One region of the Janthinobacterium sp. GW823-FHT06H09 genome, then DNA from elsewhere that is predicted to be linked to it. Evidence: predicted binding sites of a transcription regulator. Region 1 holds the regulator's gene; the other holds the start of a gene.
The links. The regulator HrcA, encoded in region 1, represses chaperone genes, less so after heat shock. The targets are predictions, from matches to a motif close to TTAGCACTCNNNNNNNNNGAGTGCTAA.
Positions count from the first base shown of each region.

Region 1 (3,430 bases):
AATTTTTCATACATTCTCCAAAACGAATTAGGTTGGGTAGCGCAACGCGGACGCTGGCGCCGCATTGGAATGGCGCCTATTTTAGTCTATCTGGCAAGCCGGATGATCTTGCCTTGTATCACCCTGTAACAATTTTTCGCCGGGAAGCGCCGGCCCGGCCCCATTTCATGGGGGCGCCGCCATGCCGGCGGCGGCGATCGGTGCGACAATAGCTGCGGGCTGCGCACCGTGACGCGGCATCTATATAGTGAGTTCCATGTATCTTGCCCCTGTAAAACCTGCCGTGCCGCCCAAGGCCATCCTCTTCGACCTCGACGATACCTTGTGGCCCATCGCCCCCGTGATTGCCGCCGCCGAAACCCTGCTGCACGACTGGCTGGCCACGCATGCGCCCAAGGTGGCGCAGCAGTTTTCCATCGAGCTGTTGCGCCAGCACCGTCTGGCCATGCTCAATGAACAACCGCATTTCCATGGCAATTTGATCGAGCTGCGCCGCGCGGGCTTGCTGACCGCCTTCGAGGCCGCCGGCGAAGATCCCGCCCTGGTCGACGGCGCCATCGCGCAGTTCCTGGCGGCGCGCCATCGCGTGCAGCCGTATGACGATGTCTTGCCCGGCCTGGCCTGGATGGGGCAGCGCATGCTGGTCGGCTCGATCTCGAATGGCAATGCGGACCTTGAAATTATCGGCCTGGCGCAGCATTTTAAAGTGTCGATTGCCGCCAGCGATTTCGGCGTCGCCAAGCCCGACGCCAGCATCTTCCTGGCCGCTTGCGCCGCGCTGGGCGTGGCGCCGCATGAGGCCGTGTATGTCGGCGACGATCTGTATTTCGACGTCACGGGGGCGCAAGGGGCGGGCATGCGTGCCGTGTGGATGAACCGCAAGGGCAGCGATGCCCATTTGGCCGCCGGCGTGCAGCCCGACGCCATCTGCGCCAACTTTGATGAATTGCTGCTGTGGCTGCAGGAGCAACTGGAAGATTGATCGCCGTCGGACGGGCGAACGTGCATAATAGGCGCTGTTGATGCACGTTCGGCCGCTTTCGTTGCCGCTTGCTTAACAATATGCTTGTTTAAAGAATATTTGCTTACCTAAGACACCATGCAACTCGATACACGTGCCCAAACACTGCTGAAAGCCCTGGTCGAGCGATATATCGCCGACGGCCTGCCGGTCGGTTCGCGCGCCTTGTCGAAAATTTCCGGCCTCGACCTGTCGCCGGCCACGATCCGCAACATCATGGCCGACCTGGAAGAGCTCGGTTATGTGTCCAGTCCGCATACCTCGGCCGGACGCATCCCCACGCCGCGCGGCTACCGCATCTTTGTCGACACCTTGCTGACCGTCCGGCACCTGGACGAGCACATGGTGGAGTCGCGCATGCGCCTGCAGACGCCGCAGCCGCAAAAAACCATCGCCAACGCGGCGCAGATGCTGTCGTCGCTGTCGCAGTTCGCCGGCGTCGTGCTCAGCCCGCGCCGCGAATCCGTATTCCAGCAAATCGAATTCCTGCGCCTGTCCGAAAAACGCATCCTGCTCGTTATCGTGGCTCCCGGCGGCGATGTGCAGAACCGTTTATTGCTGACGGAGGCCGACTATACGCCGGCGCAACTGGTGCAATCGGCCAATTACATCAACCAGAATTACGGCGGCCTGTCGTTCGACGCCGTGCGCGTGCGTCTGCAGGGTGAATTGCGCCAGTTGCGCGACGACATGGGCAGCCTGATGCAGGCGGCCGTGGAAGCGGGCAGCGAAGCGATGGCCGACCATAGCGACGACATGGTCATTTCCGGCGAGCGCAACTTGCTCAGCGTGAGCGATCTGTCATCGAATATGCATTCGCTGCGCCAGATGTTCGACATGTTCGAGCAAAAGACGGGCTTGATGCAGCTGCTCGACGTGTCGAGCAAGGCGACGGGCGTGCAGATTTTCATCGGCGGCGAATCGAACCTGGTGCCGATGGATGAGATGAGCGTGGTGACGGCGCCGTATGAAGTCAACGGCAAGATCGTGGGAACGTTGGGAGTGATTGGACCGACGCGCATGGCTTACGAGCGCGTTATCCCGATCGTCGACATCACGGCCAAGCTGCTGTCGAGCGCGCTCAGCCATCATTGATGCGGTTCAATGCTGCGCCGGCCGGCCCCTTGCGGGAACGGCCGGCGTGGGTCAGGCTGTTTTGTGCGGGCAAGCTGTCTTGGTGCAGTTGCCGTAGATGGCCAGGGCGTGTTCGGCGATCTTGAAGCCGCGCTCTTCGGCCACTTTTTGCTGGCGGATTTCGATTTCTTCGTCGAAGAATTCTTCGACCCGGCCACAGTCGAGGCACACCAGGTGGTCATGGTGGGAGCCTTCGTTGAGTTCGAAAATCGCCTTGCCGGTTTCAAAATGGTTGCGGTTAAGCAAGCCGGCTTGTTCGAATTGCGTGAGGACACGGTAGACAGTTGCCAAGCCGACATCCATATTGTCGGCCAGCAGAATCTTGTAGACGTCTTCCGCGGTCAGGTGGCGTACCGGGCTACTCTGGAAGATATCGAGTATCTTCAGCCGTGGCAGGGTGGCTTTCAGGCCGCTTGCCTTGAGATCACTAGGATTGTTACTCATGTTTGTTGCTCGTATGTGGGTCAGGTGCTTTATCATATAGCGTTTTGTCGGGGAGTGCCAAAATATGCTTTTTTTTGGCGGGCCGGTCACTCCTGGCGTTTTGTTCATCCAATTGAGGTCATTTATGCGCGTAACCCCGGCTGTATTGCCATCTCTCTGGCACCGTATTTCATTTCGAGCACCAGTCGTGGCAGGCATGGTCTGTGTCGCGCTGGCCGTGTCCGGCTGCGCCAACCGTGGCATTCTTGGCGAAAAGCCGGCAGCTGCTCAAAAAGAAGGCAAGGAACTGGTTCCCGAACAGGGCGCACAAACGACCACCATTACGCCGCTGCAAAAATTCATGTGGTTTTTCTCGCCCTACCGTCCTGACATTCAACAAGGCAACTTTGTCTCCGAAGAGATGCTGGCCCAGTTGAAAGTAGGCATGACGCGCGACCAGGTGCGTTTCGTCCTCGGCACTTCGCTGCTGACCGATATCTTCCATGCCGACCGCTGGGATTATCCATTCCGTCTGGCGCGGGGCAGTGGCGAAACCACCAGCAGCCGCGTGGTCGTGTACTTCGGCAAGGATGGCAAGGTTGAACGTTTCGAAGGCGGCAACTTGCCGACGGAGAAAGAATATATCGACCGCATCGCCGGCCCGTCGCCATTCGCCAAGGTCGCCAAGGCCGACGTGCCTGCCGCCGTCGTGCCATCGCCCGTGGCGCCGAGCGCCGTGCCCGTGCCGGCCGATGCCGCTCCTGCCATTCCTGTGAGCAAGCCTGACGTTGCACCAGCACCAGCAACGGCGCCTGCCGCCGAGCCAGCACCGACGCCTGCCGCCGAACCCAC
Region 1 covers NZ_JBXAHC010000007.1:122,272-125,701, forward strand. Annotated here, with positions in the region: gene AC1Q6X_RS13555 (hypothetical protein) at 1-10, opposite strand, end outside; gene AC1Q6X_RS13560 (HAD family hydrolase) at 257-982, shown strand; gene hrcA (heat-inducible transcriptional repressor HrcA) at 1,100-2,116, shown strand; gene fur (ferric iron uptake transcriptional regulator) at 2,168-2,599, opposite strand; gene AC1Q6X_RS13575 (outer membrane protein assembly factor BamE) at 2,796-3,430, shown strand, end outside.

Region 2 (3,430 bases), on a different contig from region 1:
CAGTTCCGACAGCGGACCTTGCGGCGACTTCACGGAGAGGAATTCCGCGGCCACGCCCAGCGCGGCCAGCACGGCGATGCGGTCATTGCCCTTGACCTTGCCCGCGTCGCGGATGGCTTTCATTTTGCTATCGAGATAGATCGCCGCTTCGCGCAGCGCGCGCTCTTCGCCGTCGCGGCACACCATGCTGTAGGACTGGCCCATGATATTGACATCGACACGCGGCATTACGCTTCCTTCTCGTTCTCGGCAATATAGGCGCCCGCCTCGGAAGCGGCTTGCTCCAGGCCGGCTTGCACCAGTTCGGGAATTTTTTCCAGCAACGCTTCCACCCGCTCCTGCGCCTCGCGCATGCGTTGCACATACAGGGCGTTCTCGGCGGCCAGCGCGGCATTGTCCTTGCGCAATTGCGCGTTTTCACGGCGCAGCGCATGGGTCATTTCGGCCAGCAGGCCTATTTTGTCGGATAATTCGTTGAATTCGGAAATCATCCCGCCACTATAGGGCGGACGCTCCATGGGCGTCAATCGAATCACGCCGCTGTCACACATATTTACATCAATGCAGGTCAGTTGCCGTGAAATACACGCTTTTTCCGGCGCTTTTCGCCATCTGCACGCATCCGCCGGCGCCGCGATGCCAGCGTTTTACTCGTCGACGTAATCGGGTTCGATATCGAGACCGCCATAGCGGTTTTCGCACGAGCGGCGCGTCAATTCCTGCTTGCCGCTCTTACCATCAAGCACCATCGTCAAGTCGCGGCAAGTACGGTGGTAGCTGCCAGGTTTGGCGTCCGTCCGCGAGGGCGTCAAAGTGACGCGCAAGGGCACGGCATTGCCCAGTCCCTTGTTGCTCCATTCACGGCTCTTGCCATCCTCTTCATCTTTCAGGGTGCGCACGGCGGCCGTCAGCAAGGATTTCTGTTCCTTCGCATTCAGCTTGGCGATGGTCACGTCGGACAGGAAGGGCGGATACACGACGGGCGCCGGGTCCTTGCCCTGCACATCCCAACGGCCGCTGTTCTGCGAGCACGTACGGCGGCTCAGGTCTTGCGACTTGTCGCCCGCCGTGACGACGAATTTCAGGTCGCGGCAGATGTGCGCCTTCAGGCTGTGTTCCGTCATGCCGGAGTTGCTGAAGTTATATGTGACCTTCACCCGCATGCCACGGTCGCCGCCATTGTCCCACACATGGGCTTCCTGGTCGTCGTCATCCTTGTTCAGGTCGTTGAACAGCTCGTTGAGCAGCATCTCCTTTTCCAGCGGCGTCAGGGTGGCCACGGTGATTTCGTCGACGATCGTGGGCGTTTGCGCGGCGGCATTGCCCAGGCAGGCGAGGCCGACGAGGGCGGCACCGAGCAGGCGCAGGGCGGGACGGGAAAGAGTCGATGGCATGGTGTGCTTTCTGGTACAGGGGAATATTGATATGCAATTGCAATCATCTTATCAAAGTCCATAGCAAAACTCTGTTTCCTGTGCGTACAGGAACGCCGTTCGCCTGACGGGCATGCTAGAGTCGCGCCTGTTGCTGACGCCCGGGAACGAGGCTTGCGTTTGCGCAAACCCTGCGTAAATGCAGGCTGCGCAGAACGTCCAAGCTTATCTTCCCGGAGAATAAGCCCTTGAATAAGCCCCCTACCGTCCCTATAATTAGCACTCGTTAGTAGAGAGTGCTAACAAACTCTTTCGTAGCAATCCTCAAGACATGATGGTGTCTGCCGGGCAACAGCAGGGAACGCTACGCGGCGGGCGACGCCGCGATGCCACCACTGCCCAGCGCCGGCATGCACACGATGCCATGGGGTTTGCTTGACCGTTGCGGGCTGCTTTCAACGGCGGTCACTGAAAGCACGCCTGGCGCTGTGCCAGGCATGTATTCATTTAGCAACACCTATCCATTGAACTTTAAGGAGTTTTGTATGAATCTGCGCCCATTGAACGATCGCGTCATCGTCAAACGCCTCGACCAGGAAACCAAGACTGCGTCCGGCCTCATCATTCCTGATGCAGCTGCTGAAAAACCGGATCAAGGCGAAGTCCTTGCCGTAGGCAATGGCAAGATTCTCGACGACGGCAAAGTCCGTCCTCTGGATGTCAAAGTGGGCGACCGCGTCCTGTTCGGCAAGTACGCCGGCCAAACCGTCAAAGTTGACGGCGATGAGCTGCTGGTCATGCGCGAAGAAGACATCATGGCGATCGTCGTCAAGTAATTGTTTCCACGTTGTAGACAGATACATCCCGAAACTCAGGAGAATTGAACATGGCAGCTAAAGAAGTAGTATTCGGCGACGCAGCGCGCGCCAAGATGGTCGAAGGCGTCAACATCCTCGCCAACGCAGTCAAAGTCACCTTGGGCCCGAAAGGCCGCAACGTGGTCCTGGAGCGCTCGTTCGGCGCCCCTACCGTCACCAAGGACGGCGTGTCGGTAGCGAAAGAAGTTGAACTCAAAGACAAGCTCATGAACATGGGCGCGCAAATGGTCAAGGAAGTGGCTTCCCGCACCAGCGACAACGCCGGCGACGGCACCACCACCGCGACCGTGCTGGCACAAGCCATCGTGCGCGAAGGCATGAAGTTCGTTGCCGCCGGCATGAACCCGATGGACCTGAAGCGCGGTATCGACAAAGCTGTTGCAGCGACCGTCGAAGAACTGGCGAAAATCGCCCGTCCTTGCACCACGACCAAGGAAATCGCCCAGGTTGGCGCGATCTCGGCGAACTCGGACTACTCGATCGGCGAGCGTATCGCTGAAGCGATGGAAAAAGTCGGCAAAGAAGGCGTCATCACGGTGGAAGACGGCAAGTCGCTGAACGACGAGCTGGACATCGTCGAAGGCATGCAGTTCGACCGCGGCTACCTGTCGCCATACTTCATCAACAACCCAGAGAAGCAAGTTGCCGTCCTGGACAGCCCATTCGTCCTGCTGTGCGACAAGAAAATCTCGAACATCCGTGACCTGCTGCCGGTACTGGAACAAGTCGCCAAGGCTGGCCGTCCACTGCTGATCATCGCGGAAGACATCGAAGGCGAAGCGCTGGCTACCCTGGTTGTGAACAACATCCGCGGCATCCTGAAAACCTGCGCAGTGAAAGCACCAGGCTTCGGCGACCGCCGCAAAGCCATGCTGGAAGACATCGCTGTCCTGACGGGCGGCCAGGTGATCGCTGAAGAAGTCGGCCTGACCCTGGAAAAAGTGACCCTGGCCGAACTGGGTCAGGCGAAACGCATCGAAGTGGGCAAGGAAAACACCATCGTCATCGATGGCGCCGGCGAAGCTGCCTCGATCGAAGCACGCGTGAAACAAGTGCGTGTACAGATCGAAGAAGCGACCTCGGACTACGACCGTGAAAAACTGCAAGAGCGCGTGGCCAAACTGGCTGGCGGCGTTGCCGTGATCAAGGTTGGCGCAGCCACCGAAGTCGAAATGAAAG
Region 2 covers NZ_JBXAHC010000009.1:86,064-89,493, forward strand. Annotated here, with positions in the region: gene AC1Q6X_RS16860 (cell division protein ZapA) at 1-228, opposite strand, end outside; gene AC1Q6X_RS16865 (hypothetical protein) at 228-491, opposite strand; gene AC1Q6X_RS16870 (hypothetical protein) at 648-1,394, opposite strand; gene groES (co-chaperone GroES) at 1,919-2,209, shown strand; gene groL (chaperonin GroEL) at 2,260-3,430, shown strand, end outside.
Region 2: a site for HrcA is predicted at 1,650-1,676, ahead of groES (co-chaperone GroES). Genes of this name have one in related genera too.